3 regions of the Castellaniella sp. genome follow, and region 1 is predicted to be linked to each of the others. Evidence: predicted binding sites of a transcription regulator. Region 1 holds the regulator's gene; each other region holds the start of a gene.
The links. The regulator HrcA, encoded in region 1, represses chaperone genes, less so after heat shock. The targets are predictions, from matches to a motif close to TTAGCACTCNNNNNNNNNGAGTGCTAA.

Region 2: a site for HrcA is predicted at 2,536-2,562, ahead of rpoH (RNA polymerase sigma factor RpoH). Genes of this name have one in related genera too.
Region 3: a site for HrcA is predicted at 1,774-1,800, ahead of VDP81_RS05990 (co-chaperone GroES). Genes of this name have one in related genera too.

What each region holds. Positions count from the first base shown of each region.
Region 1 covers NZ_JAUCCU010000001.1:706,228-711,097, forward strand. The annotation lists gene grpE (nucleotide exchange factor GrpE) at 1-112, opposite strand, end outside; gene hemH (ferrochelatase) at 176-1,243, opposite strand; gene hrcA (heat-inducible transcriptional repressor HrcA) at 1,286-2,299, opposite strand; gene VDP81_RS03455 (NAD kinase) at 2,419-3,330, shown strand; gene recN (DNA repair protein RecN) at 3,407-4,870, shown strand, end outside.
Region 2 covers NZ_JAUCCU010000001.1:1,822,167-1,827,036, forward strand. The annotation lists gene aspS (aspartate--tRNA ligase) at 1-1,618, shown strand, start outside; gene VDP81_RS08765 (endonuclease/exonuclease/phosphatase family protein) at 1,634-2,488, shown strand; gene rpoH (RNA polymerase sigma factor RpoH) at 2,593-3,498, shown strand; gene VDP81_RS08775 (universal stress protein) at 3,966-4,802, shown strand.
Region 3 covers NZ_JAUCCU010000001.1:1,247,609-1,252,478, reverse strand. The annotation lists gene groL (chaperonin GroEL) at 1-1,332, opposite strand, end outside; gene VDP81_RS05990 (co-chaperone GroES) at 1,436-1,723, opposite strand; gene VDP81_RS05985 (hypothetical protein) at 4,714-4,870, shown strand, end outside.

The sequences.
Region 1 (4,870 bases):
CCTCGGTTGGCTGTTCAGCCGGGGGGATGCCAAAGGCATCAAAAGCATCGGCTGGACCCTGGGGCGGTACGCCCGTCAATTTCGGATCCAAGTCATCCTGGGGTGCCGACATGGTGCGATCTCCAAAACAGAAAATAGAAAAGTTGCTCTATAAATAAGGGGTAAGCCAGGGATTTCAAGAGCCTGCGACAGAATCATCTGCCCACCCGGCCAGATTGTCCGCCAATAGGCCGGCAAAACCCTGAATCCAATCAGGATTGGCATTCAGGCAGGGGATATAGCGAAAATCCCGGCCACCCGCAGCCAGAAAGGCCTGACGACACTCCAGATTGATTTCTTCCAGGGTCTCCAGGCAATCCGCCACGAACCCGGGACACAGCACATCCACCGACGCCACCCCATCACGCGCCCAGGATTCCAGCGTGGGCTGGGTATAGGGCTGCAGCCAAGGGGCCGCGCCAAAGCGGCTCTGGAAACTGACATGCAGCCGGGCGCCGTCAGCACCCAGTTGCGCGCGCAGCGCTGCCGCCGTCTGCATACAGTCGCGAAAATAGGGATCACCCTGGCGCACACAGGACTGCGGCAAGCCATGAAAGCTGAGCAGCAGGCGCTCCGCCTGCCCCGCCTGATCCCAGTGCGCACGCACCGATCGGGCCAATGCCTGAATGTAGGCGGGCGCCCGGTAAAAGCGATCCAGATAACGCAAGGTGGGCTGATGGCGCAATCGGGCCAGGTGCCGACTGACCGCATCGACCGCCGTCGCGGTCGTGCTGGCGGCGTACTGGGGGTATAACGGCGCCACCAAAATACGGCCACAGCCTGCCGCCTGCAATCGCTCGATGGCGGCATCCAGGGCCGGCTGACCATAACGCATCGCCAGCTCTACCCGCACGCCCAGACCTTGCGCAGCCAACGACTGGGCAACTCCCTGGGCCAAGTCCTGACCATGCACCAGCAAGGGTGATCCGCGTTCCAGCCAGATTTCAGCGTATTTGGGCGCAATGGCGGCTGGTCGGCGCGTCAGCACAAACAGCCGCAAAATCAGTTGCCACAGCACGCCGGGGAGTTCGACCACGCGGGGGTCAGACAAAAATTCTTTCAGGTAGCGGCGCACCGCAGCCGGGGTCGGCGCATCGGGCGTGCCCAGATTGATCAGCAACACGCCCAAAGGGCCTCGGCCCGGGCCGGGCACATCAGGGTCTAGCGCCTGAGGATCAGGCGCTGAAGATAGAAAACGGGTCATGGACAACAAGATATGGAATCAGACATTGGAGGGATGACAGATCTACGAAACACCCTGCCCGAGCGCATTGGACAACATGCGGGCAGTAATATCGACAATTGGGATGACCCTTTCGTAGGCCATGCGCGTGGGGCCGATCACCCCCAAAGTACCGATGACCTCGCCATCCACCCCATAAGGCGCGGTAATGACCGACACGTCTTCCAGGGGCACCAGGCGGGAATCCCCGCCTATGTAGATCTGCACCCCCTGGGCATGGCTGGAGACATCCAGCAAATGCAATAGATCGGTTTTTTGTTCAAAAAGATCAAACAGGCGCCGCAAGCGATCCATGTCGGTCGTCATTTCAGTGACGGACAAGAGCTTGCCTTCGCCAGAAATCACCACGGACTCGTCCAGCGTATCAGGCGTACCAATCCCGGCATCCACGGCTTGCTGCATCAAGTGGGAAATATCCGTGCGCAAGGATGCGAGTTCGGCGGCCAGAGACAGGCGCACCTGATGAAAGGACTTGCCGGAAAAATGCCGGTTGAAAAAATTGGACGCTTCGAGGAGCTCGACCTCGGTGTATTCGCGTGGCACAAACAAGATGCGGTTCTGCACATCGCCGTTGGGCGTGACGATGATCAGCAGGACGCGCTTGTCGGACAGGCGAATGAATTCGATGTGACGAAAGACCTGAGTGCGTTTCGGGGTCAGCACCACCCCAGCAAACTGGGAAAGATTCGACAATAAAGTCGCTGCCGCCGTCACCGCACGTCCGGGTTCGGCAGCCGGCAGATAATCGGCAATCGAGACATCCGGAGAGAACTCGTAGGGCCGCACCGTCAGCAGGCTATCGACGAACAGGCGATAGCCCTGCGGCGTGGGCACCCGTCCTGCCGAGGTGTGGGGACTGTGGATCAATCCCAGGTCTTCGAGATCGGCCATCACGTTGCGGATGGTGGCCGGCGAGAGATCGAAAACCTTGGATAGGGTGCGCGAACCCACGGGCTGACCATCCGCGATATAGCGTTCCACCAGCGCCTTCAGCAAAGCCTTGGCTCGATCATCCATGTTGTTTCACACCCTACGTACAGGACAGTGGCGACACATCAAGCACTGCGATGGCACCCTATCCCCCTATAATCGGATACTCACTATTATTCCATTAAACGAGCGAGGCACTGGGTTTCATGCATTTCAACACCGTGGCCCTGGTCGGCCGCTACCAGGATAGCGGCATGGACGCCCCCCTGCGACGGCTGGGCGCCGTGCTGCAGGCAGCCGGCTGTACCGTCCTGATCGAGGCAGAAACCGGCCGCAATACCGGCATGACCGACTTCGCCCTGGCGTCCTACCAAGAAATTGGCAAGCGGGCCGATCTGGCCATCATCATGGGTGGCGACGGCACCATGCTGGCCGCCGCCCGCCAGCTGGCGACGTCCGGGGTGGCCATGATCGGCATCAACCATGGCCGCCTGGGCTTCATCACCGACATCCCGCTAGGCAGCGCCGACGAGGCCATCACCCGCATCTTGAACGGCGCCTACGTATCCGACGAACGCATGCTGCTGGAAGGCCGTGTCATGCGCGGCGACCAACTGATGACCACCGGGCTGGCGTTAAACGACGTGATCATCAATCGCGCCGGGCGCGGCGGCATGATAGAACTGCGCGTCGAATGCGATGGCGTCTTCATGCACAGCCAGCGTGCCGACGGCCTGGTCATCGCCACACCGACTGGCTCCACCGCCTATGCCCTATCGGCGGGCGGTCCGATTCTGCATCCTCAGGTCGACGCCCTGGTGCTGGTGCCCGTGGCCCCCCAGACCCTGTCCAACCGCCCCATCATGCTGCCCGAGACCTCTTTGCTGAATATCACCATCCGCGCCCTGGGTCGGGTCGAGTCCGGAGCCAGTGTGCACTTCGACATGCAAACGATCTCCAACTGCCAAGAAGGCGACCGCATCGACGTGCGCCGCAGTCCGCACCGCATCCGTTTCCTGCACCCACAGGGCTACAGTTATTTTTCCACCCTGCGCAGCAAGCTCAACTGGAATCGCATGCTACACCCCTGGGATGATCCAGACGAGTCCGCCACCTAGGGAAAATCACTGTTCATCCGCCCCAAGCCTGTTTCGGGGCGCATACAAACCCAGCCCAGCGCCTGCAAAAACCCCCATGCTCTGTTCCCTATCGATTCTGGACTTCGTCATCGTCGACCGCGCCGAGATCATCTTCGAGCCCGGCTTCACTGTATTTTCCGGCGAAACCGGGGCGGGCAAATCCATTCTGATCGACGCCTTGTCATTGGCGCTGGGGGGGCGCGGTGACGCCTCGCTGGTGCGCGAAGGGACTCGCCGGGCCGATATCAGCGCCGTCTTCGATATCCCCCCCGCCGCCGCAGACTGGCTGGCTGAACTCGCCATCGAGGGCGAGGAACTGATTCTGCGCCGCATCATCGACAACCAGGGCCGCAGCAAGGCCTATATCAACGGCTCTCCCGCGACACTGGCCCAACTGCGCGAACTTGGCGCTTTATTAGTGGATATCCACGGCCAACACGCCCACCAAGGCCTGTTACAGGCCGCCAGTCAACGCGACATCCTGGATACCCAGGGTGGTCACGCTACGTTGGTGCGCGACCTGAGCGAAGCATGGCAACACTGGCGCTCGGCACAGGCCGCATTGGACAGCGCCCAAGTCAGCGCCACCCAACAGGCCCAGTTGCTGGATCGCTTGCAACAAGAAGTAGATTTTCTCGATGAGATCGCCCCCACAGCCGACGAATGGCCGCAGCTGTGCGCCCGCCAGGCCCAATTGGCCCATGCCCAGGCACTGTTGGCCGGCGCCAGCCAGGCTGTACAGGCCCTGGACGGTGAGGACGGCTCGGTGGCCAGCGCCTTGCAGGCGGCACTGCAGGCCTTGCAGCCCCTCGTGCGCCACGATGCGCGCCTGCTGGAACACTGTCAGACCCTGGAAACCGCCCGCATTCTGTGTTCCGAGACCGTCTCTGGCCTGAACGCCTATGCTGACCGCCTGGAGCTGGACCCCGAAGCATTGGCGCAAGCAGACGCTCGCATGAGCCAACTATTTTCGGCAGCCCGGCGATTCCATATCGAACCCGACGCCCTGACAGCCCTGCACCAAGAACGATCCAGCCAACTGCAACAGGCCCGCACCGGACTGGATCTGGTCACCCTGACCCAGGCACGGGACCAGGCCCAGACGCGCTATCAGACCATCGCCGAGACACTGAGCCTGGCGCGGGCCGACGCGGCGGCCCAGCTCTCCCGGCAAGTCACCCAGGCCATGCAGACACTGTCCATGGAAGGGGGCTGCTTTCAGGTCGGGCTGCCCGCCTGCGAACCCTCTTCCCATGGTCTGGAAACTGTGGAATTTCTGGTGGCGGGGCACGCGGGCGTACCACCCAGGCCGCTTAGCCGCGTCGCATCAGGGGGGGAACTCGCCCGGATTTCTCTGGCACTGTCCGTGATTGCCAGCCAGGCCGCGCGGGTACCCTGCCTGATCTTCGACGAGGTGGACGTCGGCATAGGCGGCGCGGTGGCCGAGGTTGTGGGGCGCCTGCTGCACCAACTGGGTCAGCGCCATCAGGTCCTGTGCGTGACCCACCTGCCTCAGGTT
Region 2 (4,870 bases), 1.1 Mb from region 1:
CACGGCTGAGCGGATTCGCAATGAATATTGCGTGCGCATCACGGGCTTGGTGCGCTTGCGCCCGGAAGGCACGCGCAATCCGGATCTGCTGTCCGGTGACGTGGAAATTCTTTGCCGCGAAATCGAAATCCTGAATGCCTCACTGACCCCGCCGTTTCAGTTGGATGACGATAACCTGTCCGAGACCACCCGCCTGACGCATCGGGTGCTGGATCTGCGCCGTCCGCAGATGCAGCGCAACCTGATGTTGCGCTACCGTGTCTCCTTGGTGGCCCGAAACTACCTCGACAAACTGGGCTTCATCGACATCGAGACCCCCATGCTGACCCGCAGCACCCCCGAAGGCGCTCGCGATTACCTGGTGCCGTCGCGCGTGAATCCCGGCGAATTTTTCGCTTTGCCGCAGTCGCCTCAGTTGTTCAAGCAAATGCTGATGGTGGCGGGTTTTGATCGCTACTACCAGATCACCAAGTGCTTCCGTGACGAGGATTTGCGTGCTGACCGTCAGCCTGAATTCACCCAGATCGATTGCGAAACATCCTTCCTGGACGAGGTCCAGATCCGCGAGATCTTCGAAGGTATGGTGCGCGATATCTACAGTCAGGTGCTGGAAGTGGCCCTGCCCAATCCTTTCCCGGTGATGCCCTGGTCCGAGGCGATGGGCCGTTTCGGCTCGGATAAGCCCGATCTGCGGGTCAAGCTCGAATTTATCGATGTGGCCGACCTGATGCAGGATGTGGATTTCAAGGTCTTTGCCGGTCCGGCCAAGGACCCGGCCTGCCGGGTGGTGGCCTTGCGGGTGCCCGGTGGCGCCAGCATGCCGCGCAGCGAGATCGATGCCTATACGCAGTTCGTGGCGATTTATGGCGCGCGCGGTCTGGCCTACATCAAGGTCAACGACGCCACGGCCATCCCCGAGGGCCTGCAGTCGCCCATCGTCAAAAATATTCATGCGGATGCCTTGCGTGGCCTGATTGCACGCACCGGCGCCCAGGACGGTGATCTGATTTTCTTTGGCGCCGACCGCACCAAGGTCGTCAATGACGCCATCGGCGCCTTGCGCGTCAAGATCGGCTTGAGTGAATTTGGCCGCACGCATGGCCTGTTCGAAGCTGGCTGGCAGCCGTTGTGGGTGGTGGACTTCCCGATGTTCGAGTACAACGAGGAAGACCGGCGCTACACCGCTGCCCATCACCCCTTCACCTGCCCAAAGCCCGGCCACGAGGACTTGCTCGAGTCCGACCCAGGCAGCGCCCTGGCCCGTGCCTACGACATGGTCATTAACGGGTGGGAAGTCGGTGGTGGCTCCGAACGCATCCATCGCGCCGATGTTCAGACCAAGGTCTTCAAGGCCCTCAATATCGACGAGGACGAAGCCCGCGAGAAGTTCGGTTTCCTGCTGGATGCGCTGCAGTTTGGTGCGCCCCCGCATGGTGGCCTGGCCTTCGGCCTGGACCGTTTGGTCACCTTGATGGCAGGGGCCGAATCGATCCGCGACGTCATTGCCTTCCCCAAGACTCAGCGGGCTCAGGACTTGCTGGTGCAGGCCCCGTCTGCCGTGGATGAAAAGCAGTTGCGTGAGCTGCATATTCGCTTGCGTCAGCCCGAGACCAAGTAAACGCAGGGCCGCGCCATGTCAGTCCTGCGAGTCGTCAGCTACAACATCCATAAGGGGCGTTCTGCCACGGGTGGGCGTGAATCGCTGGCGGACTTGCGCCTGGGCTTGTATGGTCTGCGGCCCGATCTCCTGTTCTTACAGGAAGTCCAGGGCCGCAATCAGCACCATGGCAGCCTGGACGCTCAGCACGAATCCCTGGCGGCCGCGATGCACATGCACGCAGCCTATGGCTGCAACGCCGTGCATGCCACCACCGATCACGGCAATGCGCTGCTGTCGCGCTATCCGATTCTGTACTACGAAAATCAGGATATCTCCGACCATAGGCTGGAACAGCGCGGTCTGCTGCATGGCGTCGTCCAAGTCGAAGATACCCCGGTGCATTGTCTGGTGGTGCATCTGGGTTTGCTGGCAGGCGGACGATCACGGCAGGTTCATGCCCTGGTAGAGCGTATCCGCCGTCTGGTGCCCGCCCACGAACCCCTGCTGATCGCGGGTGACTTCAATGACTGGACCAATCGACTGGCGCCCTTGTTCGTGCAGCAGTTGGGCTTGGTCGAGGTCTTTGCAGCCGCGCCTCAGGGCACCGACGAGATCTATCGCCTGCGACATCGTGTGGCTCAGTTGCGTCAGCGCATGTTTTGGCTACGAGGCCAATCCCAGGATATCGCACCTGCTTTGTCCATGACGGGGCTGGATGCCCGCCTGACGCCGCCGCCGCGTACGTTTCCATCGGTTTTTCCCTGGCTGCGCCTGGATCGCATCTACCAGCGTGGCTTTGCCGTGCGTCGTGCCCGCGTCCTGCATGGTGCCCCCTGGAAGAAAATCTCCGATCATGCGCCCCTGGTGGCCGAGCTGGAATTGCCCTGATCGGAACTCTCAATCATCTGGCGTGTCTAACTTTAGTTACCAGGAAATTAGCACTCAGCCTCTTAGAGTGCTAAGATTAAGCAATCATCAAGGATATCGCCACCATGAGCCTTCCCTCGTCATCCCTGGCGCTGGCACCGGCCCAGCTCGCGCAGGCTATTTCCAATCCTGGCGCTCTGGGCTCCATCGAAGCCTACATCAGTGCCGTCAACCGTCTTCCGCTGCTGACTGCCCAGCAAGAATCCGATCTTGGGCGTCGTTTGCGCGACGACAATGATCTGGCCGCTGCGCGTGAACTCATTCTGTCGCACTTGCGGCTGGTGGTGTCGGTCGCCCGTCAATACCTGGGCTATGGCCTGGCCCATGCCGATCTTATCCAAGAAGGGAATATCGGTCTGATGAAGGCCGTGCGTCGTTTCGACCCCGAACGCGGTGTGCGACTGGTGTCCTTTGCCGTCCACTGGATACGTGCCGAGATCCATGAGTACGTCGTGCGTAATTGGCGTTTGGTCAAAATCGCCACCACCAAGGCTCAGCGCAAACTATTCTTTAATCTGCGGCGCATGCGTCCAGACGGGCAGACGCTGGGGCCGGATCAGGTCTCGGATATTGCCCGCGAACTCAATGTGCGCCCCGAAGACGTCGCCGAAATGGAAGTCCGTCTGTCCGGCGGCGATTGCGCGCTGGATGCCTCCAACGACGACGAAGATCGCTTTGCGCCCATTGCGTGGCTGGCGGACGACACCCAATCGCCAGATCAGATCCTGGCCCGTCGCCGCATGGATACCTTGCAGACTGAAGGCCTGGCCCAGGCTTTGGGTGACTTGGATGCACGGTCCCAGCATATCGTCCAGTCGCGCTGGCTGGCCGATGACGGTGGTGCCACCCTGCACGAACTCGCCGCTGAATATGGCATCTCGGCCGAGCGTGTGCGCCAGATCGAATCTGCCGCACTCAAAAAACTCAAGATTGCCCTGGCGGATCGCCAGGCAGACTTCGCCGCTGCCTAAGCCTGCACGCACTGCCTGTTGGATAGTCGGCTGACTGTCCATCGGGTCAGGTGGCCGTATGGATATGACACGCAAAATCATCCATGTAGTCATGATTTAACATTTAGTTTCATTTTGGTGCTGCTTTTCCCGGAACTTTTCCTTTTTGGGGCGGACTAATTGAACAATGGACGGATACTCGGCTCCCTGGCCGTGACGTCCTGTCGTCCGCTTCAGTTTCTCCTCTTCCCCTCCCTATCGAAGCGGATGTTCATGGGATGCCTCCCCGGCATCCCTTTTTTTTTTGGCGCGTCCATGCCGGACTGGCTCGGCTGCCGGGCTTCCGCTTGCCCATCAATCTCTTGATGTGCATCAAATTGATTTTTCGGAGGCACGCTTTTTTGCCCCCTGATCAGGCGGCTTGTCGATATGATGGAACTGATCGGGCCAAATCTGCCCGGCAGGTCGCAAACCACAGGAGGATTTCCATGTTAGGTCGCATTGCCATTCATTTAAGTGACGATAAGGCGTGTACACGTCGCATCGAGGCTGGTATTTTGTTGGCCAAGGCACATCAGGCCGAGCTTGTCGGTATCTATGCGCCAGGGGGGATTATCGGGCGCACTTATGAAGAAAGCATCATGCCACCCGATGTCAGCAAACTACTGCGTGGCCGCTACGACGAGGATCGTGCTGCTGTCCAGAAGGTCTACACGGAAAAAACCGCCGCAGCAGGCATACAGGCCGACTGGCGGGTGCCAAAGGGCGAAACCGATGCAGCCCTAAGTCTGCATAGCCGCTATTGTGATCTGATCATCATGAGCAAAGGCGACCAGTCGGATAGTTTCTCCGCCTTTACGCCCAATCTGCCCGAGACCGTGATGATGGCTGCCGGGCGTCCCGTGCTGATGATTCCCAACTTTGGCGCCATCGAATCCATCGGGCAGCGCGTGCTTTATTGCTGGGATCAGCGTCGTGAAGCTGCCCGTGCCTTTGCGGATGCCGCGCCGCTGCTGCGCGAATCCAAGGAATTGGCCGTGCTGGAGATCGACCGCGAGGAAGACGTGTTGCAGTCCCAGGATTTGCGGGATGACGATTTCAGCCGCTATTGCGTCAGCCTGGGCTACCCGAAACCCAAAAGCCTGCTGAAGCGCAGCGAGGGCTTCGGGGTCGGCAATGTCATTCTGAATACCGCGACCGACCTGGCCAGCGACCTGATCGTGATGGGCGCATATGGGCATAGCCGCATGCGCCAGTGGGTGATGGGGGGCGCTTCCCGGACGCTGCTGTCATCGATGACGGTGCCGGTGCTGCTGTCCAACTGATCGGCGTCAGCAGGGCTTCATCCCTGCGGCAAAATAATGGGGTCAGACACCATTTTTAAAAATGGTGT
Region 3 (4,870 bases), 540 kb from region 1:
CAGGACCAGCTTGATGCCGGCGTCCTGGTCAGCGTTGTCGCCCTTGACCTGGGCCACAGCGGCCTTGGCGCGGATCAGCGCAACACCGCCGCCCGGAACAATGCCTTCCTCGACGGCGGCACGCGTGGCGTGCAGGGCGTCTTCAACACGGGCCTTCTTTTCCTTCATTTCGATTTCGGTGGCTGCGCCGACGCGAATCACGGCAACACCGCCCGCCAGCTTGGCGACGCGTTCTTGCAGTTTTTCACGATCGTAGTCGGACGTGGCTTCCTCGATCTGGGCGCGGATCTGCTTGACCCGGGCTTCGATGTTGGCGGCTTGGCCGGCACCGTCGATGATGGTGGTGTTTTCCTTGGCGACTTCGATGCGCTTGGCTTGGCCCAGCAGTTCGATCGTGGCTTTTTCCAGGGACAGGCCGGTTTCTTCGGAGATTACCGTGCCGCCCGTCAGGATGGCGATGTCTTCCAGCATGGCTTTGCGGCGGTCGCCGAAGCCCGGGGCCTTGACAGCGGTGGTCTTCAGGATGCCGCGGATGTTGTTCACCACCAGGGTGGCCAGGGCTTCGCCTTCGACGTCTTCAGCCACGATCAGCAGCGGACGGCTGGACTTGGCAACTTGTTCCAGCACCGGCAACAGATCGCGGATGTTGCTGATTTTCTTGTCGAAGATCAGGACAAACGGGTCGTCCAGGATGGCGACTTGCTTGTCCGGGTTGTTGATGAAGTAGGGAGACAGGTAGCCACGGTCGAATTGCATGCCTTCGACGACGTCCAGCTCGTTTTCCAGCGACTTGCCGTCTTCGACGGTGATGACGCCTTCCTTGCCGACCTTGTCCATCGCGTTGGCGATGATCTCGCCGACGGAGGCGTCGCTGTTGGCCGAGATGGAACCGACCTGGGCGATGGCCTTGCTGGTGGTGCAGGGCTTGGAGAGCTTATGCAGCTCTGCCACGGCCACGGCCACGGCCTTGTCGATGCCGCGCTTGAGGTCCATCGGGCTGATGCCGGCGGCCACGTACTTCAGGCCTTCTTCGACGATGGATTGGGCCAGCACGGTGGCGGTGGTGGTGCCGTCACCAGCGTTGTCGGAGGTCTTGGAAGCGACTTCCTTGACCAACTGGGCGCCGATGTTCTCGAACTTGTCTTTCAGTTCGATTTCCTTGGCCACGGACACACCGTCCTTGGTCACGGTGGGGGCGCCGAACGAGCGGTCCAGCACCACATTGCGGCCTTTGGGGCCCATGGTGGTCTTGACGGCGTTGGCCAGGATGTTGACACCACGGACGATGCGCGAACGGGCATCGTCACCGAAATAAACTTGCTTTGCAGCCATGTTGAAATTCCTTGGGATGATTCAGGACAGTTTGGCCTTGCGGACAAGGCCAGGGGCAGGAAGAACCGCCTTGCAGATGCGGCGGTTTCTTCGGCACGTGTGTTTACTGGATCACGGCGAGGATTTCTTCCTCGCGGATGACCAGAACTTCGTCGCCATCGACCTTGACGGACTGGCCGGCATATTTGCCGAACAGCACCTTGTCGCCGACCTTGACGTCGACCGCGATGAGCTTGCCGTCCTCGGTTTTCTTACCGGGGCCAACGGCCAGGACTTCGCCCTGATCGGGTTTTTCGGCGGCGCTCTCGGGGATGACGATACCCGAGGCAGTGGTGCGCTCGTTGTCCAGACGCTTGACGATCACACGATCGTGCAAAGGACGCAGTGCCATGGAGGAACTCCTGTTCTATTAGTGATTGAAAAAGGTGGGGGTCGTAGTTGTTAGCACTCAACCCCATCGAGTGCTAATTATAAGGACGATTCTGTCTATTTCAAGGGGGTGTTCACAGCAGTTACATTTGATCGGGCTAATTGATACTGTTGTCGAACGCCGCTGAGTTTGGAACTTCCGCCGCTCAGTTTGGAACTCCGAAAAACACCTAAAGCGAGTGCTAATGCGGGTTCCCAGTCAAAAATGGGACTGAGGTAGTCTGCAAGAAAACCTTGTTTTGGTGGTTTTCTGGGCTTGGATGCCCTTTTCGGGGCAGACCAGCCATGTTGGCTGCTTTGGGCCGAGGCTGTGTGAAAACGCAAAATCTGAGCGTTCAAGAAGTCTTTTGAGCAAAACCGACCTCTCAGATCGTGCTGTATTGCACGATCAAAGGTCAAGGAGGGGGTAGTGACCCTCGTGAGTTCTCTACAAATGAGTTTTCACACAGCCTCGACCCGTTGCTGCCGTTCGCAACATCCACCTGAGCGACCGAAATTTCGCCGAGTTCCACCAGAATCGTGTGCGCTACCATGTTGCTGAGTCCAGTCGGCTTGACATGCGGTCCCCACTTCGAGTTAGATGCGGGGAAGAAGCGCTCAGGCGATTGATCGTGGCCCTTACCGTTATGGAGTATGGATTCAGATATCACAAGTCTGCTTGGTCAATATGCAAGCGCCGAGCCGCGGCGGGCCACGGGTGGCATCTATGCGATGGCTGGCTTTGCCTTCCAAGCGCGGGTCTACGTTGCGGAACTAGCTGAGGCTCTCGCTAGATCGGGCGATGACTTACGTAGCAAGGGTGATGTTTTTGTCGAGGCTTTGTCAGACATCGCTAGGTGGGATGCGGCTCAGCGACTCGTGCTGCTTCAGGTAAAGCGCACGCTGACGTCTGCCACCCTTGACTCGGCTGCGGGCGAGGTCAATGCAATCGAGTCGTTCGTTTCCACGACCAGACCCGAATTGAAGGGAGCGCTCAAGTACGGAGTTGTTTCTGCCTTCACATCCGGGGCAACGCAATGGACTGATCTGCCCAAGGGGTCGCTTCACAAAAATCTGATCGGGAACTTGGAGGCACAGGGGCGTCTCGTTTCGCCCCGCATTGAACAAGATCCGTGGTGGCGCGCTGTCACTGCAGTTTGGCCTCACGTTGATGATCCGTATTCGTTCGCCAGATTCGCCTTTGAGCGCGTACTGCTGAGGCGAGTTGACCCTGACGACGCCCGTCTGTGCAGAGATGCGATCGCCGAGCGCTACGCAGCTTCACGTCGCACGGGACCTCGCGTGGGGCAGTTGCTTTCGGTCGCCGACTTCGCGCCGGACAGGCGAGTGGAGCGCTTTCGCCTTGAGGTGGGCCGGCAGGCAACTCTGGCGCGCATGCGCGCTGGTCAGTACATGCCTCGTGACGCGCGAGTCGCGATACTGGCAGAGCGGGCGACTGCGCTCAGCGATCTCGCCGCGCTCTCTCCAGAGGCAGCCATACGGGTGCTTTGGCTGAGAGGACGGTCCGGTGTCGGCAAGAGCGTGCTGCTGCTTCAACTGCTTGAGCATCTGGTCTTGAGCGGACGCCGGGTACAGTGGCTTAGCGGTGACGCCAGCTTGTTAGATCGCGCACTCCGGGACATGGAGAATTTGCCGCCGCACGAAGCGCCTGAGTTCATCGCTACCGACGACATCTACGATCGAGATGCGCGTGAGCAACTGGATTTGTCCAGACTCGCAAGTTATGTCGACGAGCAGGGACCCCGCGGGTGGCCTCTACTCGTTACCTGTGGCCCGACTGAGTTCGCGGAGGCATTTGTAGATGCGACGCGATTCCGTGGGTTCGAGGTCACAGCCGCACCGATCGATCCAGTTGGCGGCAGCGAAGCCGCCGATGTTCTGCACTGGGTTAGCGAGAGGCGCGGATCAGCGGCGTCCGGCCAAGGCGCGGCGTTTGCGCAAGCGCAGCAAAGCCAAGGCCTCTTTGTCTCTATGGCCACCGAACTGGAGTTTGGGGACCTCAGACAGTTTGGCGCCCGGTTCTGCGATCGTCTCGCAGCTGCTTCTTTGCAGGAACCGCTGCGGCCCTTGCTCGCGCTCAACCGACTGTACCTGCGGGCGCCCTACAGATGGCTAAAGGAATCGGACCGGGAACGACTGGAGGCACTGAATCGCGATGGTGACTTCTCAGTGCTTGAACTCCAGCCAGCAAGTCAACTTGTACGTCTCACCCATCCGCATTTAAGCGATGCTATCTACCGGGTACTCGTCAGACCCTCCACCCCGCAGGCATACGCCCGTGATCTTGCCTTGGCATTCGAGCGCTCGGTAGACGAGGGGGACCATGCCCTTGCCGCTCGGCTGCTGCGGACGTTTTCCGCTTCCGACCGGAGTCTGCTGGCTGATCGTTTGGTAGACGTCGACATGCACGGGCTGGCCGCGCGATGCGTTGCGAAGTGGCGGACGTTGCCACCCGGGGGAGATCGGAGGATTCAGTCCGACATGGCCACCAGTTGGGCCTGTTGGCGCGCAGCGCATGCAAGCCTGGGTACAGGTGTGAACGACTTGATTCAGAAGGCGCTTGAGACTCTGAACCAGTGGCGCGATTCAGATCCGCGCCAAGCCCACTGGCCGGCGTATTGGTGGCGGCTTTGGAGATCTCATCCGAATGACGAATCATTGGCGGGCTGGGCAATACGCCGAATCGTGTCGGATGAAGGATTGAAGATCCCGCAGTGGTCTCGGATTTGGGAGGCTCTTGCCGAGCACCAATCCTTTACGCAGGGCGTTCCGTCTGAGATGGCCAATGTCGCGGTACGCTGGCTTGAATGCAGTCAAGAACAAGCGGACTGGCACTTCGTGTGGAAGAAGCTGTCACTCCAAGGTCTGGACGCACTTGAGACGTCGCGTCGACTGGCGCTTGCCGAACTTGAGCTGCCGGATGTGCCGTGTTGGGCTTTTGTGCTCCAAGACATGCTCGCTCTCGCCGTAAATTCGGCGGGCGAAGATGAAGCACGCGCCCTGGTCGCGCAGGGCTGCTCGTGGCTGACTGGTCGAGAAGATCGCGCTGAATGGGCCCACGTCTGGCGGGCGCTGCTGGAGCGTCCCCAGCTGCTACCCGAGACCGTCG